DNA from 4 places in the Pseudomonas sp. 20P_3.2_Bac5 genome. Region 1 is predicted to be linked to each of the others. Evidence: predicted binding sites of a transcription regulator. Region 1 holds the regulator's gene; each other region holds the start of a gene.
What was found. The regulator FliA, encoded in region 1, starts transcription of late flagellar genes. The targets are predictions, from matches to a motif close to CTAAAGTTTNNNNNNNNNNNGCCGNTAA.

Region 1 (3,308 bases):
GATCGCCCGAGCCACCGGCAGCCACGGCGGGCTCGCTGGCTTCTGGCGCGGCGGCCACGGTACCTGGCAATGCGTCTACGGCGAAGGAGCCCTTGCCATGGAGTTGGTCGAGCAGCGCTTCGAATTCGGCATCGGTGATTTCGTCGCTGGCGGCACCCGCCACTTCGGCGACCGGCGCTGACGCGGCGGCGCTTGGCAGGCTGTCGGCAGCGAACTGGCCTTTGCCGTGCAACTGGTCGAGCAGGGATTCGAACTCGGCGTCGGTGATTTCGTCGCTGGCAGCAGTCGCTTCGGCCTCTTCCTTGACCGCACCCAGCGAATCGAGCAGTTGCTCGAACTCACTGTCGGTGATGTCACCGGAAACGGCGGCCACTTCAGGCGCCGCTTCGGCCACAGGCTCAGCCTCTGCCGGAGCAGCGGCACCGCCCGGCTCGGCCAGACGCGCCAGGGCGCCCAGCAGCTCAGGCGTGGCCGGGGTGACGTCGGTACGCTCGCGAACCTGACCGAACATGCTGTTGACGGTATCCAGTGCCTCCAGGACCACGTCCATCAGTTCGGAATCGACCCGACGCTCTCCCTTGCGCAGGATGTCGAATACGTTTTCGGCGATGTGGCAGCACTCCACCAGCTCATGGAGCTGGAGGAAGCCGGCGCCCCCTTTTACAGTGTGAAAACCGCGAAAGATCGCATTGAGCAGGTCGGAATCATCCGGGCGGCTTTCCAGCTCGACCAGTTGCTCGGACAGTTGCTCAAGAATTTCGCCGGCCTCTACCAGGAAATCCTGAAGGATTTCTTCATCGGCGCCGAAGCTCATCAAACGTGCTCCCTAAAAACCCAGGCTGGACAGCAGATCATCGACATCGTCCTGGCCGGACACGACATCTTCACGTTTATCGGCATGAATTTGCGGTCCTTCACCCCGGGTCGGATGTTTATCTTGGTCTTGCTCGGCACGAAGCTGCTGGTGGTCATGTTCGATACCGGCGAAGCGGTCGACCTGACTGGCCATCAGTACGAGCTTGAGCAGATTGCTTTCGACTTCGGTGACCAACGAGGTCACCCGCTTGATCACCTGGCCGGTCAGATCCTGATAGTCCTGTGCCAGGAGAATATCGTTGAGGTACCCGGTTACGGTGTGGGTACCCTCGGCGCTGCGCGCCAGAAACCTGTCGACACGCTGGACCAGCTCACGAAACTCCGGCGCCGCAACTTCGCGGCGCATGAAGCGCTGCCAGTCGTCGTGCAGTTCACGGGCTTCGTTGGTGAGATCGTGGAGCACGGGCGTACCCTGCTCGACCAGGTCCATCGTGCGGTTCGCCGCCGCCTCGGTCAGCTTGACCACATAGGACAAGCGCTCGGTGGCGTCGGTGATTTGCGAAACTTCCTCGGCCTGCGGCATGTGCGGATCGATCTGGAAACTGACGATCGCACTGTGCAGCTCTCGCGTGAGCTTGCCGACTTCCTGATACAGGCCGCGGTCACGGGTCTGGTTCAGCTGATGGATCAGTTGCACCGCGTCGCCGAAATTGCCTCGTTCGAGGCTTTTCACCAGCTCCTGGGCGTGTTTCTTCAGCGTCGACTCAAAGTCGTCCAAAGATGAATGTTTATGCTCCATAGCGCCCCCGTGCGTACATCAGCTATTGACGCGCTCGAAGATCTTCTCGATTTTTTCTTTCAGCACCTGGGCAGTGAAAGGCTTGACCACATAGCCGTTAACGCCGGCCTGGGCAGCTTCGATGATCTGTTCGCGCTTGGCTTCGGCGGTCACCATCAGCACAGGCAAGTGTTTCAGACGCTCGTCCGCGCGGACTTTGCGCAGCAGGTCAATACCGGACATGCCAGGCATGTTCCAGTCGGTCACCAGGAAGTCGAAGTTGTTGCTTTCGAGCATGGGCAGCGCGGTGTTGCCGTCGTCGGCCTCATGCGTGTTGGTGAAGCCCAGGTCACGCAACAGGTTCTTGATGATCCGCCGCATCGTCGAAAAATCGTCAACGATGAGGATTTTCATTTCTTTGTTCAATTAGACCTCCAAGCAGTCTTTAACGCGCTCAGCGCTGAACGCGCGTTCAATCAATTCCGGCACCACGGTATTACGACTGCATCGAAGCTGTGCTCAACGCGCCCGCCATTCCCCCAGCCGGCTGCGCAGACGCGCCGCACACTGGCTATGCAACTGGCTGACGCGCGACTCGCTGACCCCCAGGACCTCACCGATTTCCTTGAGGTTCAGCTCTTCGTCGTAGTACAGCGCCAACACCAGGCGTTCACGTTCAGGCAGGTTGGCGATGGCATCGGCCAAGGCTGCCTGAAAGCGCTCGTCTTCCAGATCGCGCGAAGGCTCGAGCTGGGCACTGGCACCGTCCTCGTGCAGGCCTTCATGTTCGCCGTCCTGCAACAGGTCGTCGAAACTGAACAGGCGGCTGCCCAAGGTATCGTTCAAAATCCCGTAGTAATCATCGAGACTCAATTGAAGTTCGGCAGCAACCTCGTGATCTTTAGCGTCACGACCGGTTTTTGCCTCAATTGCACGAATCGCGTCGCTTACCATGCGGGTATTGCGGTGTACCGAACGCGGCGCCCAGTCACCCTTGCGTACTTCATCGAGCATGGCGCCGCGGATGCGGATGCCAGCGTAGGTCTCGAAACTGGCGCCCTTGCTCGAATCGTATTTGTTGGAGACTTCGAGCAGGCCGATCATCCCGGCCTGGATCAGGTCTTCCACCTGCACGCTGGCCGGCAACCGCGCCAGCAGGTGATAGGCGATACGCTTGACCAACGGCGCATAACGCTCGATCAGTTCGTACTGGGCGTCACGCGAGGCCTTGCTGTACATCCGATAACCGCTCGCGCTCATAGCACAGGACCCGCGCTGGTAGGCTGCACCAGACGCTCGACAAAGAACTCCAGGTGCCCGCGCGGGTTGGCTGGCAGCGGCCAGCTATCGACCTTCTGGGCGATCGCCTTGAACGCCAGCGCGCACTTGGAACGCGGAAAGGCTTCATAGACCGCTCGCTGCTTCTGCACAGCCTTGCGCACACACTCGTCGTAGGGCACAGCCCCGACGTATTGTAGGGCCACATCCAGGAAGCGATCCGTGACCTTGGTCAACTTGGCGAACAGATTGCGACCTTCCTGCGGGCTCTGCGCCATGTTCGCCAGAACGCGGAAACGGTTCATGCCGTAATCACGGTTGAGCAGCTTGATCAGGGCGTAGGCGTCGGTGATCGAAGTCGGCTCGTCGCAGACCACCAGGAGTACTTCCTGGGCGGCGCGGACAAAGCTGACCACCGACTCGCCAATCCCCGCAG
Region 2 (3,308 bases), on a different contig from region 1:
GCGGTCTCGAAGGTGGCACCCCTGTCACTTTTGATTCCGGTATTCGGAATTGTCAGCTCGATCTTTATCGTTCATCAGGTTCCGAGCGGATGGGACTGGATATCCATCGCGCTGATCTTGTCTGCACTTGCTATTGGCATGAAGAAAGGGCGAGTGGCATTGGGGCGAGAAGTTCGGCGAAAGGCCGGGCTGGAGTCATCGTGAAATGAAAAAGGCCCGGGAAATCGCTTTCCCGGGCCTTTTCGTTTCACCGTTTCGCGCTTAGCGGTTGAAGCGTTCCACCAGCGAGTACTGGGTGGTGGCGGTGAGGGTCAGTTCTTCGCTGAGCAGGGCCGAATGCTGGGCCTGCTCGGAAGTCTGGTCGGCCAGCGCCGCGATGGTGCTGATATTGCGGCTGATTTCCTCGGCCACCGACGTCTGTTGCTCGGTGGCAGCGGCGATCTGGGTGGTCATGTCGGTGATATTGGCCACCGCCTCGCTGATGCCCACCAGCGCCTGGTCCGCTTCCATGACCCGGGCCACGCCTTCTTCGGCCTGACGGTGCCCGGCTTCCATGGTTTGCACGGCGTTGGACGCGGTCTGCTGCAGCTTGGCGATCAGGCTGTGGATCTGCCCGGTGGATTCGCTGGTGCGCTGTGCCAGTTGGCGGACTTCGTCGGCTACCACGGCGAAGCCGCGGCCCATTTCACCGGCGCGGGCGGCTTCGATGGCGGCGTTCAGTGCCAGCAGGTTGGTCTGGTCGGCGATGCCTTTGATGACATCCACTACGCCGCCGATTTCATCGCTGTCGCGGGCCAGTTGGGTGACGGTCTGGCCGGTCTCGCCCACGGCAGTGGACAGGCGCTGGATGGCGTCGCGGGTTTCCCCGGCGATGCTGCGGCCACGGTCGGTCAGGCGGTTGGCGGCCTGGGTCGCGTCGGCGGTGCGCTGTACGTGGTTGGCCACTTCCTGGGTGGTGGCGGCCATTTCGTTGACGGCGGCGGCGACCTGTTCGGTCTCGACGCGCTGGCGCTCCAGGCCTGACGAGCTGTTGTGGGCCAGGGCATCGGACTGCCGGGCTTGCTCGTTGAGGTGTTCGGCGGTGTCCTGCAGGCGGGTCAGGCAGGTCTTCAGGCGTGCGTCCTGGCTGAGCATGGCCATTTCCAGGCGAGCCTGGACGCCGCGGCTGTCAGTGAACATCTGCGCGATCAGCGGGTCGGACGTGGTCTGTTCGGCCAGGCGCAGCAGGCGCTTGAGGCCGCGTTGTTGCCAGCTCAGGCCCAGCAGGCCGAGCGGCACCGAGAGTGCGGCGGCGAGGGCGAAGCCCCACGAGTGACCCAACCAGATGCCGATCAGGAAGCCGATCTGGCTGACCATGATGAACGGCAGCCAGTCCTGCAGCACCGGCAGCCACTTGTCGCGGCGCGGGATGGCCGACTTGCCATCGTTGATGCGCTTGTACAGCGCCTCGGCGCGGCGGACCTGCTCGGCGGTCGGTTTTACCCGCACCGACTCGTAACCGACGATCTGGTTGTTGTCGTAGATCGGCGTGACGTAGGCGTTTACCCAGTAGTGATCGCCGCTTTTGCAGCGGTTCTTGACGATGCCCATCCAGGGCAGGCCTTGCTTGAGGGTGGTCCACATGTGGGCAAACACCGCTGGCGGCACGTCCGGGTGGCGAACCAGGTTGTGTGGCGCACGCATCAGTTCGTCGCGGGAGAAACCGCTGATCTCGATGAAAGCTTCGTTGCAATACGTAATGACACCCTTGGCATCGGTAGTCGAAATCAACCGTTGTTGGGCAGGGAAAGTCCGTTCGCGCTGGGTAATCGGCTGGTTGTTACGCATAAGCTGTTCAATCCGCAAGGCTTTCGTGTGGTATCGGCTAACGCACGAAATTATTGAATGAATATTTGGGTTTTATTGATCCCGCTCAATATTCGCTTGAGGCGGGTAAGTTATGTGAAGTCGTCACGTTCAAGTAATTTGCGCGCATTCTTTCACATTTTCGCAACATAAGTCAGTGAGTGACCGATGGTTCATAGTGGTGCGTGTCGCGGATGGGTGAAAAATACGAAGTGCAGCAGGCGCCAGTCAGGAAGCCGGGTAATGGCGACCAGGCGCTAGCCGACAGGTTTTCAGCGCCCTCAAGATCGAGCGCCGCCCGCGCGGCGCATCGCGGATGAATCCGCTCCTACATTTGCTGCAACGTACCTATACCTGTCAGGCCATGGTTGACCGCCTTGGTGGTACGACACGGTATCGAGTCGACCTCAACAGCCGCCCCGCGATTCATCGTCGAAAGCCAAAGGCGGGCAACACCTCTCTGACAGGTCATGGCACGTTGCAAAAAATGTAGGAGCGGATTCATCCGCGATGCGCCGCGCGGGCGGCGCTCGATCTAGAGAGCGCTAAACAACTTCCGGCATGCACTTGGTAGCCATCACTCGCTCCTCTCAATGTGCAATCAATTGCCGCAACACGTAATGCAGAATGCCGCCCGCCTTGAAGTACTCCACTTCATTCAAAGTATCGATGCGACAAAGCACGGCAATGGTTTCCTCGCTCCCGTCCTCGCGGCTGATGCGCAGGTGCAGGCTCATCCGTGGTTCGATGCGCGCCCCGGTAAGGCCGAGGATGTCGATCTGCTCGCGTCCGCTGAGCTTGAGCAGCTTGCGGTCCTGCCCGGCGCTGAACTGCAGCGGCAGCACGCCCATGCCCACCAGGTTGGAGCGGTGGATGCGTTCGAAGCTTTCCGCCAGCACCGCCTTGACCCCCAGCAGGTTGGTGCCTTTTGCAGCCCAGTCACGGCTCGACCCGGTGCCGTATTCCTGCCCGGCGATCACCACCAGCGGGGTGCCTTCGTCGCGGTAACGCATGGCCGCATCGTAGATCGCCAGTTTTTCGCCGCTGGGGATGTGCAGGGTGTTGCCGCCTTCCTCGCCGCCGAGCATTTCGTTGCGGATACGGATATTGGCGAAGGTGCCGCGCATCATCACTTCGTGGTTGCCGCGCCGCGAGCCGTAGGAGTTGAAGTCTCGCGGCTCCACGCCTTTGTCCCGCAGGTAGCGCCCGGCCGGGCTGTCGGCCTTGATATTGCCGGCGGGCGAGATGTGGTCGGTGGTCACCGAGTCCCCGAGCAGGGCCAGAATCCGCGCGCCGTGGACATCCTCGATCGCCGGCGGTGGACCGGAAATCCCTTCGAAGAACGGTGGATGCTGGATGTAGGTGGAATCGTCCTGCCAGACGTAGGTCGCGGCCTGCGGCACTTCGATGGCTTGCCATTGCTCGTCGCCGGCGAAGACCTCGGCGTATTCCTTGTGGAACAT
Region 3 (3,308 bases), on a different contig from region 1:
GTCCATCCCGGCAGTCCACTCGAAGTTCACTGCGCCGGGAATGTGCCCGCCCTTGGCGGCCAGGACTTTCTCGCCGCGGTACTCGGCAGGGCTGCGCGCGTCCCAGATCGCCAGGTCGGCGGCGCCGAGCCGGCTTTGCAGGTATTCGCGGGTCGCGGTGGGCTCTTCGTGCAGCACCAGGCTGACCGGGCCACTGGCGCTGGCCGGAACCTCGGTGCTCAGGTTATTGGCCGGCCAGGCCTGCACGCCACCGTTGAGGTAGTGGTAGTGCTTGTGGCCGATCACATCGAGCAGCCAGATGAAGCGACCGGCCCAGCCGCCCCCTTCGTCGTCGTAGACGACGTAGGTGGCATCGGCGCGATGGCCCAGTTCACCGAAGAGTTTTTCCAGCTCGGCTTTCGCCGGCGCCAGGCCCGGTGCCGGTGGCTGGCCCAGTTGCGTGCGCTTGGGATCGACGAAACGAGCCCCTGGAACATGGCCGCTGCCGTAGCGATTGACGCTGGTCAGATCGACCAGGATCAGCTCTGGCGAGTCGAGGCGGGCCTGCAGGTCAGCCGGTTCGATCACCAGTGGCAAGCCGGAAAAGTCAGTCATCCAGAGTCTCCAGTTCGGAACAGAGGGAGGCGATTGTAGCGCATGGGTCAGGCGCTGCGGTTGCTGAAGGTGGTGAGGGCGCGCTCGATGCATTGGGCGGTCTTGCCGAACGCCTGCACGCTGATTTCCGAGAATGGACCACCGCCCTGGTCGGCCATCAGCACCATCACCACCCGGCCATTGTTCGACAGCGAACGCAGCAGCAGATGCTCGCCGCGGAACAGGGCGCGCAGGGGCGCGGGCAGCAGGGCAGCGAACTGCGCGTGGTTTTCGGGCGTCAGGCGCAGTTGCGCAGACTGGCTGAGCAGGCGTTGCAGCAGCTTGCTGTGGGCCACCTGCACGGTCAGGCTGGCGGCCTGCTCGGGCAGCCCGGCCAGTTGGTGCACGCGCAGGTAGCTTTGGGTCTTGTCGCTCATCAGCAACAGGACCCGCGTCATGCCGCAGGCCTGCAAGGCTTCGCGGGCATAGCGGGTCAGGTGGATGGCGTTGGAGAACGGGCTGGGTTCGGCGAGCAGGTCGGCGCAGAACTTGCGCCAGTTGCCCAGGGCTTCGGTATCGGGAGCCTCCGCCGGCAGCATGCCGCGGGGAATGTAGTGCGCGTCCCACGGCCAGATCAGCATCTGCGCCGGGTGGAACGCGCCTTCAATGGCGTGATTGCGCGCGCTCTTCGCGGCCTGTTGGTGTGCCTGTTGTTGCACGTCGTCCAGCGGCACCTGCAAGTACAGGCTGATCAGTTGCTGCCAGCGCAGGCAGTGCGGGCTGTTCCACGCATGTTGGGACGACAGCGCCAGGCCGTTGGCCAGCAACACCGTGTTGGCCGGCTGGTTCAGCCAGCGGCGCAACGAAGGGTCGGCGTCCAGGCGTTGTTGCTGGCGCAGCGGGCTCTTGTGATCGCGGGCGATGTGCATGACCTTGACCAGCAGCCGGCGTTCTTCCTGCAACAGGTGATAGCCCTGGGTGACCCAGGTCGGCAGGCGCCAGAATTCGGCGAGGGCCTGACACAGGCTGAGCAGGCGCACGCCGAACAGCTCGCGTTCGACTCGGGGCGCGGGCTCGCCACGGTGCACGACGCGCAGTTCCCATTCTTCCAGCAACTTCGGATGGGTCAGGGCCAGCGGCCACAGCGGCGAGAGAAACAGCAGGCTGCCCCAGTGGATGTCCTGCCACAGCCGCGCCAGGCGACTGGCGAACAAGCCGCTGGCCTGCTGGCTGGCGTGCTGGCTGACCATCTGCAATTGGCGCAGGGCCAGGGGGATCTGCTCGACGGGCGCGGTTTCCAGGCGATCCAGCAACGCTTCGGCGCGGGCCAGGCCGAGCCGGTTGAGCGCAACCTCAAGGTTTTCCGCAGGCTCGGCGATGCTGGCGTGGGTATGCCGGTTGGCTTCACGCATCACGCTCAGCACCAGCGCCGGACTGTCCTGCATCAGCTCGGCAATGTCGCGCAACGAGCGGCGACTGTCGGCGATCGCGGTTTTTACGCGATCGTGGCTGTGGCAGGGTACGGGCAACTTGGCGCCGTCCAGTAGTTTGATCCAGGCATCGATAGTCTTCGGATTCTGAGTTGGCACGATGGTTTCACTAGGCTTGCTGGAAGGTGGCCGAACTGGCTTTTCGCCTTGACTGGCTATAGTCTGGCGCAGAACTGCCGATAAGTAGAAGAAGAGTTTTACTAACTTCCGCCCCGACCCTGACCCCGACAGTAAGTGCTTTCTATCTATGGCTAAAATTATCGGCATCATCGTCGTATTCGCGAGCGTGCTAGGCGGATATGTGCTCTCCCACGGGAAGATCGCGGCCCTGATCCAGCCTTTCGAGGTGATGATCATCGGCGGCGCAGCCTTTGGCGCATTCCTGCAGGCCAACCCCGGCTACATGACCATGCACGTCATCAAGAAGTCGCTGAGCATGTTCGGCAGCCGCTTTTCGCACACCTTCTATATAGAAGTGCTGGGTCTGGTCTACGAAATCCTCAACAAGAGCCGCCGCGAAGGCATGATGGCGATCGAGGGCGACATCGAAGATGCCGCCTCCAGTCCGATCTTCGCCAAATACCCCGCGGTGCTGAAAGACGAACGCATGACCGCGTTTGTCTGTGACTACCTGCGCATCATGTCCACCGGCAACATGGCTCCCCACGAACTGGAGGGCCTGTTCGACATGGAACTGCTGAGCATGAAGGAAGAGCTGGAGCACCCGTCCCATGCGGTGACCGGCATCGCCGACGGCATGCCCGGTTTCGGTATTGTCGCGGCGGTACTGGGTATCGTGGTGACCATGGCGTCGCTGGGTGAGGGTGACCAGGCGGCCATCGGTATGCACGTAGGTGCGGCACTGGTGGGTACCTTCTTCGGTATTCTCGCGGCGTACGGCTTCTTCGGCCCGCTGGCCACCTCGCTGGCCCACGATGCCAAGGAAGAGTTGAACGTCTACGAGGCGATCAAGGCCTCCCTGGTCGCTTCGGCTTCCGGCATGCCGCCTTCGCTGGCGGTCGAGTTCGGTCGCAAGGTGCTCTATCCGAAGCACCGTCCGAGCTTCGCCGAGCTGGAACAAGCAGTCCGCGGTCGCTGATCCATGGAAAATAATCAGCCGATTATCATCAAGCGCGTAAAGCGCTTTGGCGGGGGCCACCACGGTGGCGCGTGGAAGATCGCCTTCGCCGACTTCGCGACGGCGATGATGGCGTTCTTCCTCGTGCTCTGGCTGTTGTCCACGGC
Region 4 (3,308 bases), on a different contig from region 1:
ACCGCCGAGTGGGTGCCGGTGGTGAGGCGGTCGATCATCACCTGGATTTCCTGGGTGCTCTGCTGGGTGCGGCTGGCGAGCCCGCGCACCTCGTCGGCGACCACCGCGAAGCCGCGCCCGGCCTCACCGGCCCGCGCGGCTTCGATGGCGGCATTGAGCGCCAGCAGGTTGGTCTGCTCGGCGATCGAGCGAATCACCCCGAGCACGCTGACGATGGACTGCACGTCCTGTTGCAGGCTGTCCAGCGACGTACCGCTGCCACGGATGTTTTCCACCAGCGCGTGGATGCGCTTGATGCTGCCGTCCACCACCTGCCGCGCCTGCTGGCCCTGGGTGTCGGTTTCCTGCGCGGCATGGGCGGCGTTCTGCGCGCTGTGCGCCACTTCCTGGGCGGCGGCGGACATCTGGTTGATCGCCGTGGCCACCTGGGTGGTCTCGTGGCGTTGTTGTTCCATGGCCGCTTCCGAGCGACGGCTCTGGCTTTCCACCGACTCCACCAGGCTCGACAGCTCGCCGCTGACTTCCACCACCTGACGCACCAGGCTCTGGATCTTCTCGACGAAACGGTTGAACGAGCCGGCCAACTGGCCCAGCTCGTCATTGCCGGCGCGCAGGCGGTGGGTGAGGTCGCCGTCACCGGCGGCGATGTCGTCGAGGTTGTCTTTCATGGCCTTGAGCGGCTTGAGCAGGGCATTGCTCAGGGTCAGCCCGGCGATGCCGAGGATCACCAGCAACACGGCAGCGATGCCCAGGATGCTGGTGAGGATCGACTGGATACGCTGGTCGATCTCTGCGCGCAGTTCGGTAATGCGCAGCTCGATATTGTCCAGGTTGACCGCCGTGCCCACCGCCATGTCCCACTTCGGCAGGTAGTAGCTGTAGGCGAGCTTGGGCACCTGCACGCTCTCGTTGCCCGGCAGCGGCGAGCTGTAATTGACGAAGCGGCTGCCGTCCTTGGCCACCCGCACCAGCTCGCGGTTGATGAACACCCCGTTGACGTCCTTGCGTTCACTGAGGTTCTTGCCGACGTCTACCGGGCTGTCGCCGCGGAACAGGCGCACCACGTTGGAGTCGTGGGCGAAGAAATAGCCGTCCTTGCCGTATTTGATCTTCGACAGTACCGCGATCGCCTGCGTCCGGCTGGCCTCGTCGCCGTTGGCGGCGGCGTCGTACAGGCCCTGCACCGAGCCGAGAGCGATCTGCATGTAGTCTTCGAGGCTCTGGCGGCTTTCGTCGACCAGGCGTTGGCGGGTTTCACTGACTTCGTTTTCGGCGAGGTGGCGCAGGATCCGGTCCGCTGCGCCACTGATGACCAGGGCGAACACAAGGACCGGGAGGACAGCGAGCAACAGCATTTTTGTTCTTAGAGTCAACTGCATCTTCGTTTCCTCAGTGGCGTCGCACATTGCGAGGGGTTTACCGATTCATCGGCAGGGCTGGGGAAAGCTGAAGAGGGTGGCATTTTGCTTCAGGGCTATTGTTTTCGGGCACATCCCGCCCTTCATCCAACTGTCATGTAACGAGATATATCCTCCAACCCTGGAATAGGTCAGGACTCTCGCATGAAAGGCAGCGCTTCCCTGTTTGCGGCCGTGGATCTCGGCTCCAATGCATTTCGTATGACCATCGGCCAGCAGGTCGTGTGCAACCGTCGCCTGGTCATTCGCAAGGTGAAGAGCCTGCGCGAGCCGGTGCGCCTGGCTGAAGGGCTGCAAGGCGATGCGCTGGATGCCCTGGCGCTGGAGCGGGGCTGGCAGGCATTGGCGCGGTTCGGCAAGCATCTCAGCGGGTTCCGCGAAGGCAGCGTGCGCGCCGTGGCCACCAGTGCGGTGCGACAGGCGCGCAATGCGGCGGTGTTTCTCGAAGGCGCGGAAGCCCGCCTGGGTTTCCCCATCGACGTGATCTCCGGCCAGGAAGAAGCGCAACTGGTCTATTCGGGCATCGCCCACACCATGCCCTGCGAGAAAACCACCCGCCTGGTGGTGGATATCGGCGGCGGCTCCACCGAGTTGATCGTCGGTCGCGGCAAGCAACCGATCTTCAGCGAAAGCCTGACCATCGGCAGCGGCACCTTCGGCAAACGCTTTTTCCCTGGCGGACGGGTCGACAGCCGTTCGCTGCAACTGGCGGAGCAGAGCGCCTGCCTGGAATTTTCCCGGGTCGCCCGGGAGATTGGTGCGCACGGCTGGCACGCGGCGATCGGCTCGTCCGGCACTGCGCGCATGCTGGCGCGGGTGCTCAAGGCCAACGGCCTGAACGACGGCGGGCGTGACGGCATCACCTATGCCGGCCTGCTGCGTCTTTCCCTGAGCTTGCTCGAAGCCGGCCACGTCAAGCGCGTGAAACTCTGCGGCCTGCAGGAACATCGTCTGGGCATGCTGCCCGGCGGTCTGGCGATCATGCTGGCGGCGTTCAAGGCCTTCGGCATCGACGACATGACCCCGTCCGAGCCCGGCCTGCGCTTCGGCCTGCTGCACAGCCTGATGGACAACGGTTCGGCCCGACACTGATAAATTGCCCTTGAGTACCCGCATGATCACCACTCAGGGTCACCACCAGGACGCCGATCTCAACGGCCTGCTCTACGGCTTCGTCTTTCGCCCCGGCCAGCCGGGCCGGGAGATCGACTCGACGCAGGCCCTGGAACTGCTGCTCAATCCTGGCGAGCCGGAAGAATTCCTCTGGCTGCACATGAACCTTGCGCACGCCGCCTGCGAGCGCTGGATGAAAGGCAGCCTCGACCTGCCGGAAACCTTCTTCGAAACCCTGCGCGAAGGCTCGCGCTCGACCCGCATCGAACACACCGACACCGCCTTGCTGGCGGTGGTCAACGACGTGGTGTTCAACTTCGGCCTGGTGTCATCGGACGTCTCTACGCTCTGGGCCTGCGCCCGCAGCCGGCTGCTGGTCAGCGCGCGCTTGCAGCCGCTGCACTCGGTAGACCGCTTGCGTTCCTCGGTGAAACGCGGCGAACGCTTTGCCTCCACCGTCGAGCTGCTGATTCACCTGTTGGGTGACCAGGGTGATCTGCTGACCCAGATCGTCCGCGAAACCACGTTGAACGTGGACCGTATCGAAGACCAGTTGCTGTCCCAGCGCCTGAGCAACAACCGTGCGGAACTGAGCGGAATGCGCCGCGTGCTGGTGCGCCTGCAACGCCTGTTGGCGCTGGAACCGGGCTCGCTGCTGCGCCTGCTCAATCGCCCGCCGGATTGGCTGCGCGAGCAGGACATGCGTCAGTTGCGCTCGGCCACTGAAGAGTTCGCGGTGATCATCAACGACCTCACCGCGCTGGTGGAGCGGATCAA

Region 2: a site for FliA is predicted at 1,858-1,885, ahead of NTD88_RS15000 (methyl-accepting chemotaxis protein). Genes of this name have one in related genera too.
Region 3: a site for FliA is predicted at 2,219-2,246, ahead of motA (flagellar motor stator protein MotA). Genes of this name have one in related genera too.
Region 4: a site for FliA is predicted at 1,425-1,452, ahead of NTD88_RS09020 (methyl-accepting chemotaxis protein). Genes of this name have one in related genera too.

Annotation. Positions count from the first base shown of each region.
Region 1 is NZ_JANLOA010000066.1:139,078-142,385, forward strand. Features, by position in the region: gene NTD88_RS11790 (chemotaxis protein CheA) at 1-814, opposite strand, end outside; gene NTD88_RS11795 (protein phosphatase CheZ) at 827-1,615, opposite strand; gene NTD88_RS11800 (chemotaxis response regulator CheY) at 1,634-2,008, opposite strand; gene fliA (RNA polymerase sigma factor FliA) at 2,114-2,854, opposite strand; gene fleN (flagellar synthesis regulator FleN) at 2,851-3,308, opposite strand, start outside.
Region 2 is NZ_JANLOA010000082.1:93,625-96,932, reverse strand. Features, by position in the region: gene NTD88_RS15005 (EamA family transporter) at 1-204, shown strand, start outside; gene NTD88_RS15000 (methyl-accepting chemotaxis protein) at 262-1,827, opposite strand; gene acnA (aconitate hydratase AcnA) at 2,436-3,308, opposite strand, start outside.
Region 3 is NZ_JANLOA010000033.1:23,750-27,057, reverse strand. Features, by position in the region: gene NTD88_RS05920 (rhodanese-like domain-containing protein) at 1-594, opposite strand, end outside; gene NTD88_RS05915 (HDOD domain-containing protein) at 642-2,162, opposite strand; gene motA (flagellar motor stator protein MotA) at 2,311-3,162, shown strand; gene motB (flagellar motor protein MotB) at 3,166-3,308, shown strand, end outside.
Region 4 is NZ_JANLOA010000051.1:72,827-76,134, forward strand. Features, by position in the region: gene NTD88_RS09020 (methyl-accepting chemotaxis protein) at 1-1,379, opposite strand, end outside; gene NTD88_RS09025 (Ppx/GppA family phosphatase) at 1,563-2,510, shown strand; partial or broken gene NTD88_RS09030 (transporter) at 2,514-3,308, shown strand, end outside.